DNA from 2 places in the Kitasatospora sp. NPDC092039 genome. Region 1 is predicted to be linked to the other one. Evidence: riboswitches for the same ligand, from Rfam matches in the RefSeq annotation. Region 1 holds a riboswitch; the other holds the start of a gene.
What was found. Region 1 has a riboswitch for glycine ahead of gcvT (glycine cleavage system aminomethyltransferase GcvT). Riboswitches for the same ligand answer to the same signal wherever they lie in the genome.
Positions count from the first base shown of each region.

Region 2: linked by a shared signal. The riboswitch ahead of gcvP (aminomethyl-transferring glycine dehydrogenase) and the one ahead of gcvT (glycine cleavage system aminomethyltransferase GcvT) in region 1 are both predicted to bind glycine.

Region 1 is NZ_JBIVSD010000008.1:288,149-295,158, reverse strand. Features, by position in the region: gene ACIQI7_RS18615 (enhanced serine sensitivity protein SseB C-terminal domain-containing protein) at 1-225, opposite strand, end outside; gene ACIQI7_RS18610 (enhanced serine sensitivity protein SseB C-terminal domain-containing protein) at 342-1,142, opposite strand; glycine riboswitch at 1,352-1,453, shown strand; gene gcvT (glycine cleavage system aminomethyltransferase GcvT) at 1,684-2,805, shown strand; gene gcvH (glycine cleavage system protein GcvH) at 2,905-3,288, shown strand; gene glyA (serine hydroxymethyltransferase) at 3,366-4,634, shown strand; gene ACIQI7_RS18590 (L-serine ammonia-lyase) at 4,797-6,164, shown strand; gene ACIQI7_RS18585 (NADPH-dependent FMN reductase) at 6,276-6,869, opposite strand.
Region 2 is NZ_JBIVSD010000018.1:170,746-177,755, forward strand. Features, by position in the region: gene gcvP (aminomethyl-transferring glycine dehydrogenase) at 1-2,211, opposite strand, end outside; glycine riboswitch at 2,449-2,552, opposite strand; gene ACIQI7_RS30225 (PRC and DUF2382 domain-containing protein) at 2,777-3,955, shown strand; gene ACIQI7_RS30230 (MFS transporter) at 4,115-5,611, shown strand; gene ACIQI7_RS30235 (DNA polymerase IV) at 5,753-7,010, opposite strand, start outside.

The DNA of each region.
Region 1 (7,010 bases):
GTTCCCGTACTGCGCGTCCGGGCTGCCCGGCGTGCCGTGCCACAGCAGCATCCAGACCCGGCCGTCCGCCAGCGCGTGCAGCAGCCGCTCGTACGCGTCGTAGCGCTCCGGCGCGACATCGCCCAGGGCGCGCTCCAACGCGCCGGGATCAGCTCCCGGGCGCCCGGCGACCGGTGCCTGGCCCCAGGCCCCCGGCACACCGCCCGCTCCCGTTCCCGCACTCATGCGCCCACCTCGCCGCGCCTCTTTCCCTCAACCCGCCGGCCCGTCGGCCGTCTGCACGCACCCTATGGCGCGGCACCGGCCACCGCCACGGCGACGTGCCTCTGATACGAACCCGCTCACGCCCGCGTATAGAAGGGCAGTACCCGGGTGAGCAGCCACTCGACCACCGGGTCGTCGGCGAGGTCGAGCAGTACGAGGTGGACGCCGCCGGGCAGCGGCGCGGTTCCCAGCGCTCGGCCGAGCGCGTCGTTCACCGCGGCCGGATCGGCCGGCGCCGCCGGGTCCAACTGGACGCCCACGAACATCACGGTCGGCTCGCCCTCGATGCTGGCCAGCGCCCTGCGGGCGGTCAGCACACCCGGCAGCGCCGAGAGTTCGGCCCGGCAGGCGGCCAGGAAGTGCTCCGGGTCCTCGCCCGGCACCGGCTCGCGCAGCGCCACCCGCCCGCCGGTCGGCGCCAGGTCGCCGGCGCCGTCCCAGCGGTCCTCGCGGGGGCCGCGGCGCAGTTCGGCGACGCCCTGCGGCGGGACCGGGAGGCCCACCACCGCTTCCGGGTTCACCGCGATGCCCACGCCCAGCGGCAGCCCGCGGGCGAACTCCCACACCGGCGCGATCGCGAAGGCCATCCCGGGCGCCTGCTGGAGGAACACCTCCTGCGAGGAGAACACCGGTACGTACGGGTCGCCGCCCAGCTCGATCGTCGGCAGGTCCAGCGACTGCCCCTGCGGGTCGCCCCCGGCCGGCAGCGGCACCCACACCTGGCTGCGCGCCAGCACCTCGATCACCCGCGGCGTCGCGCCCGGGTCGCCCAGGGCCGCGGTCAGCACCTGCTCCAGCTCGTTGGCCGGCCAGGAGCCGCCCGCCGGCGCCTCCTCCGGTCCGCCCCACCCCTGCTGCTGCTCCACCGGGTACCCCATGCGCCGCCGATTCCGCCCTCTGCCGTTCGGCCGCCCTCTGCTGCGCCGACGCGCAGCAGTCTAGAGGCGCGCGGGGGCGCGGTCAGGACTCGTGTTCGGGTCCCGCGCGGTGTGACCGGGTCCCCCCTCCCCTCGTCGTCCCGGACGTGCCATGATGTGCGCGTCCGACGGCATGCGCCGCGGGCCCCCACAACTCCATACCGGCCGCTCGAACCCGCGCGGGAGAGCCCGGAGTGCCGTTCAGGCACAGCCGGCGCCGAAGGAGCAAGTCCTCCCCGGAATCTCTCAGGCACCCCTACCGCACGGGTTAGGCACATCTGGAAAGCGGCGCCCGGCCCTGTCGTGCGCCCACCCACGGTGCAAGCCGCCATGCTGTCCCCCAAGCTGGAAACAGCTGCGGGCAGGTGGGCGGTGAAGCTCTCAGGTTCGACGACAGATGGGGAGACCCACGCCGCCGCATGCCCGCGCGCAGGGTCGGCCCCCGAGCGGGTCCGGTCCGGTGCGCGCACCCCTGAGTGCCCCGACCGAGGAGTTCCTGGCCATGTCGTCCCTCCGCCTGACCGCGCTCGACGCGCTGCACCGCGCCCTCGGCGCGACCATGACCGACTTCGCCGGCTGGGACATGCCGCTGCGCTACGGCAGCGAGCGCGAGGAGCACCTCGCGGTCCGCACCAAGGCCGGCCTGTTCGACCTCTCGCACATGGGCGAGATCACCGTCACCGGCCCGCAGGCCGGCGAGATGCTGGACCACGCGCTGGTCGGCTTCGTCTCCGCGCTGGGCGTGCTGCGCGCCCGCTACACCATGATCTGCGCCGAGGACGGCGGCATCCTGGACGACCTGATCGTCTACCGCCTGCGCGAGGACGCCTTCCTGGTCGTCGCCAACGCCTCCAACGCCCAGCTGGTCCTCGACGAGCTGATCGCCCGCGCCAAGGGCTTCGACGCCGTCGTCACCGACGACCGCGACACCTACGCGCTGATCGCCGTCCAGGGCCCGGAGGCCACCGCCGTCCTGGCGAAGACCACCGACGCCGACCTGCCCGGCCTGAAGTACTACGCGATCCTCCCGGCCCAGGTGGACGGCCGCGACGTGCTGCTCGCCCGCACCGGCTACACCGGCGAGGACGGCTTCGAGATCTTCTGCCACCCGGTCGACGCCGAGCCGGTCTGGCAGGCGCTGACCGCCGCGGGCGAGGGCCACGGCCTGGTCCCGTGCGGCCTGTCCTGCCGCGACACGCTGCGCCTGGAGGCCGGCATGCCGCTGTACGGGCACGAGCTGTCCACCGACCTCACCCCGTTCGACGCCGGCCTGGGCCGGGTCGTCCGCTTCGACAAGACCACCAACGAGGGCGCGTTCGTCGGCCGCAAGGCGCTGGAGCAGGCCGCCGCCGCGGCCGAGACCAACCCGCCGAAGGTGCTGGTCGGCCTGGTCTCCGACGGCAAGCGGGTGCCGCGCGCCGAGTACACCGTGGTCTCCGCCGACGGCGAGCCGATCGGCCGGATCACCTCCGGCGCGCCGTCCCCGACGCTGGGGCAGCCGATCGCGATGGCCTACGTCGACGCCGCCCACGCCGCCCCCGGCACCACCGTCGCGGTGGACGTGCGCGGCAAGCACGAGCCCGTCCAGGTCGTCGCGCTGCCGTTCTACAAGCGCGCCCGCTGAGCCCCCGCGGGCCCCGGTTTTCCCCATACACGCACGTCGCGGCCGTCCGCGCGGCGGCCCGCTTCGTCGTACCCGCTTCCCATCCTGGAGAATGACGCCATGAGCAACCCCCAGCACCTGCAGTACACCAAGGAGCACGAGTGGCTGACCGCCGCGGACGCGGAGGGTGTCTCCACGGTCGGCATCACCGCGCACGCCGCCGACGCGCTCGGTGACATCGTCTACGTGCAGCTCCCCGAGGTCGGTGACACCGTGACCGCCGGCGAGACCTGCGGCGAGCTGGAGTCCACCAAGTCGGTCAGCGACCTGTACTCCCCGGTGACCGGCGAGGTCACCGAGGTCAACCAGGACGTCCTGGACGACAACGCCCTGGTCAACAGCGCCCCGTTCGAGGGCGGCTGGCTGTTCAAGGTGCGCGTCGAGGCCACCGACGAGCTGCTCAGCGCCGCCGAGTACGACGCGCTCACCAACCCCCAGGGCTGATCCGCCTGCCAGGGGCGGTCGCGCGGCGGCCGCCCCGCCCCGGCCCCTTTCCCTCCTCCTCCCGGGAAGACCACACCATGACGGTTCTCAACCAGTCCCTGCACGCCCTCGACCCGGAGATCGCCGCCGCGGTCGACGCCGAGCTGCACCGCCAGCAGACCACCCTGGAGATGATCGCCTCCGAGAACTTCGCCCCGGTGGCGGTCATGGAGGCCCAGGGCTCGGTGCTCACCAACAAGTACGCGGAGGGCTATCCCGGCCGCCGCTACTACGGCGGCTGCGAGCACGTCGACGTGGTCGAGCAGATCGCGATCGACCGCATCAAGGCGCTGTTCGGCGCCGAGCACGCCAACGTCCAGCCGCACTCCGGCGCGCAGGCCAACGCCGCCGCGATGTTCGCGCTGATCCAGCCGGGCGACACCATCCTGGGCCTGTCCCTGGCCCACGGCGGTCACCTGACCCACGGCATGAAGATCAACTTCTCCGGCAAGCTCTACAACGTGGCCGCGTACCACGTGGACGAGAAGACCGGTCAGGTCGACATGGCCGAGGTCGAGCGCCTCGCCAAGGAGCACCAGCCGAAGCTGATCATCGCCGGCTGGTCGGCCTACCCGCGCCAGCTCGACTTCGCCGCGTTCCGCCGGATCGCCGACGAGGTCGGCGCGCTGCTCATGGTGGACATGGCGCACTTCGCCGGTCTGGTGGCCGCCGGGCTGCACCCGAACCCGGTCCCGTACGCGGACGTGGTCACCACCACCACCCACAAGACCCTGGGCGGCCCGCGCGGCGGCGTCATCCTGTCCAAGGCCGAGTACGCCAAGAAGATCAACTCCGCGGTCTTCCCCGGCCAGCAGGGCGGCCCGCTGGAGCACGTGATCGCCGGCAAGGCGGTCGCCTTCAAGGTCGCGGCCTCGGAGGAGTTCAAGGAGCGCCAGCAGCGCACCCTGGACGGCGCCCGCATCCTCGCCGAGCGCCTGCTCCAGGCCGACGTGGCCGAGGCCGGCGCGTCCGTGCTCTCCGGCGGCACCGACGTCCACCTGGTCCTGGTCGACCTGCGCAACAGCCAGCTCGACGGCCAGCAGGCCGAGGACCGGCTGCACGAGGTCGGCATCACCGTCAACCGCAACGCGATCCCGAACGACCCGCGCCCGCCGATGGTCACCTCGGGCCTGCGCATCGGCACCCCGGCCCTGGCCACCCGCGGCTTCCAGGCCGAGGACTTCCGCGAGGTCGCCGACATCATCGCCGAGGCGCTCAAGCCCGCCTTCGACGAGACCGTCGCGGACGCCCTGAAGGCCCGGGTCGCCGCCCTGGCCGAGAAGTACCCGCTGTACCCGAACCTCTGATCACTCCGGTGATCCTTCGGGCGGGGTGACGGGCCTCACCCCTCCGGCGTACCTGGCACCCCGGGGCACCGCGCACACTGGACTGTGCGCGCGGTGCCCCGTCCCGTGTCGGCCCCTCCCTGCCCGCAAGTCCTTCCACGAGACCAGACAAGGACGTCCCCCGTGGCCATCAGCGTCTTCGACCTCTTCTCCATCGGCATCGGCCCGTCGAGCTCCCACACCGTGGGCCCGATGCGCGCCGCCCGGATGTTCGCCCGCCGACTGCGCTCCGAAGGCCTGCTGGACCGCGTGACGGGCGTGCGCGCCGAGCTGTACGGCTCGCTCGGTGCCACCGGCCACGGCCACGGCACCCCGAAGGCCGTCCTGCTGGGCCTGGAGAACAACTCGCCCCGCACCGTCGACGTCGACCAGGCCGACAAGGACGTCGAGCGGATCATCGCCGAGAAGCGGCTCAGCCTGCTCGGCGAGCACCCCGTCGACTTCGACCCGGACACCCAGCTGGTCCTGCACCGCCGCCGCTCGCTGCCGTACCACGCCAACGGGATGACCCTGTGGGCGTACGCGGCGGACGGCTCGACCCTGCTGGAGAAGACCTACTACTCGGTCGGCGGCGGCTTCGTGGTGGACGAGGACGCGATCGGCGCGGACCGGGTCAAGCCCGACGACACCGTGCTGAAGTACCCCTTCCGCACCGGCGACGAGCTGCTGCGGCTCAGCCGGGAGACCGGGCTGTCGATCTCCGCCCTGATGCTGGAGAACGAGAAGGCCTGGCGCAGCGAGGAGGAGATCCGGACCGGGCTGCTGGAGATCTGGTCCGTGATGCAGGAGTGCGTGCGGGCCGGCATGTCCCGCGAGGGCATCCTGCCGGGCGGCCTCAAGGTCCGCCGCCGGGCGGCCGCGGGCGCCCGGGCGCTGCGCGCCGAGGGCATCGGGCCGGCCAACGCGATGGAGTGGGTGACCCTCTACGCGATGGCGGTCAACGAGGAGAACGCCTCCGGGCGGCGGGTGGTCACCGCGCCGACCAACGGCGCGGCGGGCATCATCCCGGCCGTCCTGCACTACTACCTGAACTTCATCCCGGGCGCCGACGACGACGGCATCGTCCGCTTCCTGCTCGCGGCCGGCGCCATCGGCATGCTGTTCAAGGAGAACGCCTCCATCTCCGGCGCCGAGGTCGGATGCCAGGGCGAGGTCGGCTCCGCCTGCTCGATGGCCGCGGGCGGCCTCGCCGAGGTGCTCGGCGGCACCCCCGAGCAGGTCGAGAACGCCGCCGAGATCGGCATCGAGCACAACCTCGGCCTCACCTGCGACCCGGTCGGCGGCCTGGTCCAGATCCCCTGCATCGAGCGCAACGGCATGGCCTCGGTCAAGGCCGTCACGGCGGCCCGGATGGCGCTGCGCGGCGACGGCCGGCACCACGTCTCGCTGGACAAGGCGATCAAGACGATGAAGGAGACCGGCGCCGACATGAAGATCAAGTACAAGGAGACCTCGCGCGGCGGCCTCGCCGTGAACGTCATCGAGTGCTGATCGCGCGCTGACCAGCGCTGATCGCGGCGCGCTGAAGGCCCCCGGGCGGACCCCCGTCCCACCCGGGGGCTTTCGCGTCTCCCCCTCCCCGCGCCCTGGCTTCGCCCCCGCTCAGGCCGCGAACGGGCGGGCCCGCCGGGCGTCCCGCAGCGCCCGCGCCCACCAGGTGAGCTGGTCGAGCATGGCCTTGGCGGCGGCGTCGGAGGCCGGGTCGAGCGCCCCGCCGTCGGCGTCGAAGCACCGCGCGGCGCCGTGGAAGCTGACCGTGTTGCGGATCGTCGCGGCGTTCAGCTCGGCCAGCACCACCCGGAGCTGCTCGACGGCCCGCAGGCCCCCGGACAGGCCGCCGTACGAGACGAAGGCGACCGGCTTGCCGTGCCACTCGCGGTTGTGCCAGTCGATGGCGTTCTTCAGCGGGGCCGGGAAGCTGTGGTTGTACTCGGGGGTGACGATCACGAACGCGTCGGCCGCCTCCAGCCGGGGCGACACGGCGGCCAGCAACTCGGCGTCGGCCGAGGGGACTTCACCCCCGAAGGACGGGAAGGTGACCGGCAGCGGGGTCTCCACCAGGTCGATCCGGTCGGCGGTCAGGTCGCCGCGGGCGTCGAGGTGGCCGAGCAGCCAGTCGGCGACCACCGGGCCGAAGCGCCCCTCGCGGGTGCTGCCGACGAGGACCGCGACCTTCAGGGCCTGCTCCGTGGACATGGGGATCCCCCTCCTGGATCTGGTGTACGGCGTATCCGCCGGATACAACGTACACAGCCACGTGTACGGCGTCCACTGCCGATACGCCGTACGCACGAGGGTGCTACGGTAGGCCCGCCCCCCGTCGGAAGGAGCCCGCCC
Region 2 (7,010 bases), on a different contig from region 1:
CGCCAGGTGGGCGCGCACCGCGACCGGGCCGACGCCCGGGCCGCCACCGCCGTGCGGGATGCAGAAGGTCTTGTGCAGGTTCAGGTGCGAGACGTCCGCGCCGAACTTGCCCGGCTTGGCGAGGCCGACCAGGGCGTTCAGGTTGGCGCCGTCCACGTACACCTGGCCGCCGGCCTCGTGCACCAGGGCGCAGATGTCGGTGATCTGGGTCTCGTACACGCCGTGGGTGGACGGGTAGGTGACCATCAGCACGGCGAGGTTGTCGCGGTGCTGCTCGATCTTGGCCTTCAGGTCGTCGACGTCCACGTCTCCGTCGACCAGGGTCTTCACCACGACCACGCGCATGCCGGCCATCACCGCGGAGGCCGCGTTGGTGCCGTGCGCCGAGGACGGGATCAGGCAGACGTCGCGCTGGGTGTCGCCGTTGGCGTGGTGGTAGGCGCGGACGGCCAGCAGACCGGCCAGCTCGCCCTGCGAGCCCGCGTTCGGCTGGATCGACACGGCGTCGTAGCCGGTCACCTCGGCCAGCTGCTGCTCCAGCTGGCGGATCAGGGTCAGGTAGCCCTGGGCCTGGTCGATCGGCGCGAAGGGGTGCAGCTGGCCGAACTCCGGCCAGGTCACCGCCTCCATCTCGGTGGTCGCGTTGAGCTTCATGGTGCAGGAGCCCAGCGGGATCATGCCACGGTCCAACGCGTAGTCCCGGTCCGACAGGCGGCGCAGGTAGCGCAGCATGGCGGTCTCCGAGCGGTGGCTGTGGAAGACCGGGTGGGTCAGGTACTCGTCCTCGCGCAGCAGCGCGGCGGGCAGCGCGTCGGCGGCCTCGGCGACCTCGGCGGCGGGGACGCCGAACGCGGCCCAGACGCCGGCCAGGTGCTCGCGGGTGGTGGTCTCGTCGGTGGAGACGGAGATCCGGTCCTCGCCGTCCTGGTACAGGTTGATGCCGTTGGCGCGGGCGGCGGCGGCGATCTCGGCGGCGCGGCCCGGGACGACGGCGGTGACGGTGTCGAAGAACTCGCCGTGCAGCAGCTCGACGCCGCCGGCCCGCAGGCCCTCGGCGAGGGCGGCGGCGTAGCGGTGGGTGCGGCGGGCGATGTCGGCCAGGCCGTCCGGGCCGTGGTAGACGGCGTACATCGAGGCCATCACGGCGAGCAGCACCTGGGCGGTGCAGATGTTGCTGGTGGCCTTCTCGCGGCGGATGTGCTGCTCGCGGGTCTGCAGCGCCAGGCGGTAGGCGCGGTTGCCGTCGGCGTCGACGGAGACGCCGACCAGGCGGCCGGGCAGCGAGCGGGCGTACTCCGCGCGCACCGACAGGTAGCCGGCGTGCGGGCCGCCGAAGCCCATCGGGACGCCGAAGCGCTGCGAGGTGCCGCAGGCGATGTCGGCGCCCAGCGAGCCCGGGGACTTGAGCAGGGTCAGCGCGAGCAGGTCGGCGGCGACGGCGACGATCGCGCCCAGGCCGTGCGCCTGCTCGATCACCGGGGCGAGGTCGCGGACCACGCCGGTGGCGCCCGGGTACTGGAGCAGCACGCCGAAGACGCCGCGCTCGGCGATCTCGGCCGGGATGCCCTCGGACAGGTCGGCGACGACGACCTCGACGCCGGTCGGCACCGCGCGGGTGTTGATCACCGCGACGGTCTGCGGCAGGGTCTCGGCGTCGACCAGGAAGACACCGCCCTTGACCTTGGTGACGCGGCGGGCCAGCGCCATCGCCTCGGCGGCGGCGGTGCCCTCGTCCAGCAGCGAGGAGCCGGAGGTCGGCAGGCCGGTCAGGTCGGAGACCACGGTCTGGAAGTTGAGCAGCGCCTCCAGGCGGCCCTGCGAGATCTCCGGCTGGTACGGGGTGTAGGCGGTGTACCAGGCCGGGTTCTCCATGACGTTGCGCAGGACCACCGGCGGGGTGAAGGTGCCGTAGTAGCCCAGGCCGATCATCGGCTGGAGCACCTGGTTGCGGCCGGCCAGCTCGCGCAGCTCGGCCAGGACCTGGGCCTCGGTCCGGCCCGCGGGCAGGTCCAGGGCGGTGATGGAACGGATCGCCTCGGGCACCGCGGTGGCCGCGAGCTCGTCCAGCGAGCCGTAGCCGACGGACGCCAGCATCTTCTCCTGCGCGGCGGCGTCGGGGCCGATGTGGCGGTTCTCGAAGGGGCTGGCCAGCTCAAGCTCGGTGAGGGTCGAGGCGCTGGTGGGGCGTCCCGCGTTCGGCTGGGCGTTCATGGTGGTCGAGGCCTCCTGGTCACGGACCGGCGGGGGTACGCACGCCGGCCGGCCGTCGCCGCTGCGCACAGCGGACGAACCGGGGCGGGCGGACCCGACAGGCCTCCCCCTCTGTCATCGGGACCTGAGAGCTTCACCCGCACGGAGCGCTGTGGCACCCCGCCGGCTTGCACCGTCGGTGAGGGTGGTGATCGCCGGCTCCCATGCCGACACTCCTGCCCTGCTTTCCAGAGTGACCTACCCCACACGGTACGGATGCCTGAGAGATTCCGGGGAGGAGTTGCTCCTTCGGCGCCCCGACCAGCGGTTTTCGCGGTCGGAGACTCTCCCGAGCGGGCTCTGCGGTCGCCGCCCAGGGTACCAGCGGGAGGCCCTCCGATCACGGGTGCGTCAGGTCACTCGGGGTCTACGCGCGTCCCCCGGACGGTCCAGCGCGCCGCCCGTCCGGGCGCACCCCGGTAGCGACCGCCCGATTCATGGCTTTTGGTGTGAAGTGGCGACCGGCACGGGTGCTCCGGCCGCCTTTCTGCGGGACTTCCGCAGGCTCAGCGCACGGGAGGAAAGAGTGCAGACCGACATCGACCCACGGGACCTCATCGGTCACAAGGCCGTCGACCGCAACGGAGACAAGATCGGCACGGTCGACGAGGTCTACCTGGACGACGCCACCGGCCGGCCGGAGTGGGCCGCGGTCCGGACCGGCATCTTCGGCCGGGACGCCTTCGTCCCGCTGACCACGAGCGAGTTCTCCGGCGAGGAACTCCGGGTGCCGTACGACAAGTCGCTGGTGAAGGAGTCGCCGGACTTCGGCGTCGGCCAGCACCTGTCCCCCGCCCAGGAGCTCCAGCTCTACCGCTACTACGGGCTCGACACCTCGATGGACGGCCGCCCGAACGGCGAGAACGGCAGCCACGCCAAGCAGCCCGACCTCGACTTCGGCACCACGGCAGCAGCCGCCACCACCACCGCGGCGGCCCCGGCCAAGCCGCTCACCTTCCACAGTCCCGAGCGCTCGCCCGAGCCGGCCCCGGCCAGGACCCCGGTTCCCGCCGCCGCCGCGCCCGGCTCCACCGCCCCGACCCTCACCGTCGCCGACACCACCAGGACCGCCCCGGAGGCCGACATGCGGACCCTCAGCACTCCCGCGGCCGCCAGCACCGCCTCGACCGCCCCGCCGACCACCCCGTCCGTGGCGCCCGCCCTGGAGCCGAGGCCGCACTCGCAGCCGGCCCCCGCGCCCGCCCCGGCGGCGTCCGCCCCCACCACGACCACCGCCGCGAACACCGGCTCCGCTCCCAGCGGCCCGGTCGAGATCACCTGCCGCGAGGAGCGGCTGGAGATCACCACCGAGTGGCACACCCTCGGCACCGCGAAGCTGCGCAAGTACGTGACGACCGAACAGGTCGAGCGCCGCGTCCCGGTGGTCCGGGAGCGCGTCCGGGTCGAACGGATGCCGGTCAGCGAGGCCGAGCGTGCCGCGCTCACCGAGAAGGACATCGCCGAGGCCGTCGAGGAGGTCACCCTCCGCGAGGAACGCCCGGTGGTCCACAAGCACCTCGCCCCCATCGAGCGGGTCCGCCTGATCGTCGAGCGGTACACCACCGAGGAGATGGTCCGGGAGGAGCTCCGCCGCGAGCACGTCGAAGTCCACGACACCACCGCCGGCCAGGCCCACGGCTCGCCGACCGACTCGACCCCGGCCGCCGCCTCGTCCCGCCCGGCCCCCGTACGGCCGCTCGTCTGACACCACCGCGCGACAAGGGCCCCGGACACCGTCCGGGGCCCTTGTCGCGTACCGGACCGTTCGCCTTTGCCAAAGCTTAACCACTCGATATTTGACACTCTGAAGTATCACCCGGCATGGTTACTTCAGTTCATTCACTATGTACGAGAGGAAGCAACCGTGAGTGAGGCACCACAGCCCACCACCGCGGCCGAGAAGCAGAGCAGCGCCCGGGTCCTGCCGGCCCTCATCCTGGCGATGCTGTCGTTCAGCGTGGTGCAGACCGCGGTCGTCCCGATCCTGCCCTCGCTGGCCAAGGAACTGAACGTCTCCGCGTCCAGCATCACCTGGCTGATGACCGCCAACCTGCTCTCCGCAGCCGTGCTGACTCCTCTCCTGGGCCGCTTCGGCGACCTCCGGGGCCGCAAGCCGATGCTGCTGATCTCGCTGGCCGGCCTGGTCGCCGGTTCGGCGCTGGCGGTCAGCACCCACTCCTTCACCTGGTTGGTCGTCGCCCGCGTCCTCCAGGGCGCCGGCGGTGGCGTCCTGCCGCTGGCGATCAGCATCGTCCGTGACGAACTGCCCAAGGAGAAGGTCACCGGCGGCGTCGCCGCCATCAGCGCCTCGATGGGCGTCGGCTCCGGCCTCGGCCTGGTCGCCACCGGCCTCCTGCTGGAGCACTGGGACTACAAGTCGATCTTCTGGATGGGCCTGCTCTTCGGCCTGCTCGCGGTCGCGCTGGTCGCCTTCCGCGTCCCGACCGACCCGGTCACCGACAAGGAGGGCGGCGCCGACCCGCTGGGCGCGATCACCCTGGCCGGCTGGCTCTCCGCACTGCTGGTCGCGGTCAGCCAGGGCAACCACTGGGGCTGGACCTCCAACAAGACGCTCGGCCTGTTCGCCGTCGCCGCCGTGGTCGCCCTCGTCTGGGGGATCATCGAGACCAAGGTCGCCCACCCGCTGGTGGACATGAAGATGATGGCCCGTCCGGCCGTCGCCTTCACCAACGTGGCCGGCCTGCTCATCGGCTTCGGCATGTACGGGTCCTTCATGGTCATCAGCAACTTCGCCCAGACCCCGGAGAAGCTGACCCACTACGGCTTCACCGCCACCGTGCTGCACGCCGGCATCATGCTGCTGCCGTCCGCGATCGGCTCGATGGTCGCCGCCCCGGTCGGCGCCCTGCTGATCGCCCGTCGCGGCCCGCGCCTGCCGCTGGTCCTCGGTGGCGTCCTCGGCGCCGTCGCGATGGCCTACCTGGCCGTGCGCCACGGGCGCGAGGGTGACATCTACACCGCCTCGGCGATCTTCGGTCTCGGCGTCGGCCTCGCCTTCGCCGCGATGCCCGCCTACATCAACGGCGCCGTCCCGGCCGAGCAGAGCGGCATCGCCAACGGCATGAACTCCGTGCTGCGCACGGTCGGTGGCGCGATCGGCACCGCCGTCATGGCCGCCATCCTGACCGGCGACCTCATGAAGCTGCCGCCGCAGATCCCGCTCTCCCTGCCCACCCTGGACGCCTACAAGCACGCGTTCTGGACCGCGGCCGTCGTCTGCATCGTCGCCGGCGTCGTCCCGTTCCTGATCCGCGGCGCCAAGTCGGCCGCCACCCCGGCCGTCGTCGGCGGCTCGGCCCAGCAGGACTCCAGCCCCGCGCTGGTCAAGACCGACGCCTGACGAGGCGTCCGGCCCCCGCGCTCAGGGACAGGGCGCGGGGCCCGGCCTCCGTGCGTCGCGAGGGCATCACGAACGTACGGGGTCCGGCACGGTGATCGGCCCCACCCGGTACTCCCCCACCGGGTGGGGCCGCTTCGCGTTTCAGGCCCCCTCGGCCGGACCGCCGTCCGCGCCCGCCGCGCCGTCCGCCGCCCCCTCGTCCTGCCGCAGCGGCAACGCCCGGGACGGTTCGAGCGCGGGGTCGTCCACCGCGAAGGTCCGCACCCGCCCCGGCCCGCTCCACGGCGTCTCGAACCGTACGGTGACCCTCCCGACGCCACTGCCCTGCACCCAGCCCGGGCCGAACTCCTCGTGCCGGACGTCCTGTCCGGGCATCCATCGCCGCACCACGACGGCCTCCGGCTCCTCCTCGGCCTCCACCGCCTCGGCCGCCGCCTCCACCTGCTCCGCGGCCTCCTCCCGCAGCGCCTGGGCGAACAGGTCCTCCTGGGTGTAGTCGGCGAGTTGGGCGACGCCCACGCCGAGCAGCCGGACCCCGCCGGTGATGTCCACCTGCTCGGCCAGCCGGCGCGCGGTCGCGGTGATCACCGTCTCGTCGTCGGTGGGGCCGCCCAGCGTCTCCGAGCGGGTCAGTGTCGAGAAGTCGAACCGCCGCACCTTGAGCACCACCGTCCGCCCCGAGCGCCCGGCCGCCCGCAGCCGCCGCACGCACCGGCCGGCCAGCGCCTCCACCTCGCGCAGCACCCGCTCCCGGTCGGCCAGGTCCACCTCGTAGGTGTCCTCCACCGACACGGACTTGGCGTCCTGGTCCGCGACCACCGGCCGGTCGTCCAGCCCTATGGACATCTGGAAGATCCCGGCGCCGTGCGCCCGCCCGACCAGCTGCACCAGCTCCGCCTCCCCCGCCTCCGCGAGGTCGGCCACCGTGTTCAGCCCGGCCCGGCGCAGCACCTGCTCGGTGGCCGGCCCGATCCCGGGCAGCGCCCGCACCGGCATCGGGCCGAGCACGGCCCGCTCCTCCCCGGGCTCGATCATCACGAGGCCGTCCGGCTTGGCCTGCTCGGAGGCGATCTTGGCCATCAGCTTGGACCCGGCCGCCCCGACCGAGCCGGTCAGCCCGGTCAGCCGGTGGATGTCCGCCCGCAGGTCCTCCGCCAGCGCCAGCACCAGCTGCTCGCCGGTCTCGTGGTCCGCGTCCAGCAGCGCCGGGCCGTACGGGCCGGCCTCCAGGTCCACGAAGGCCTCGTCCAGGCTGAGCGGCTGCACCAGCGGGGACAGCTGCCGCAGCAGCCCCATCACGATCTCGCTGTTCTGCCGGTAGGCCTCGAACCTCCCCGAGAGGAAGGCGGCGTTGGGGCAGAGCCGGCGCGCCTGGGCCATCGGCATCGCCGAGTGCACC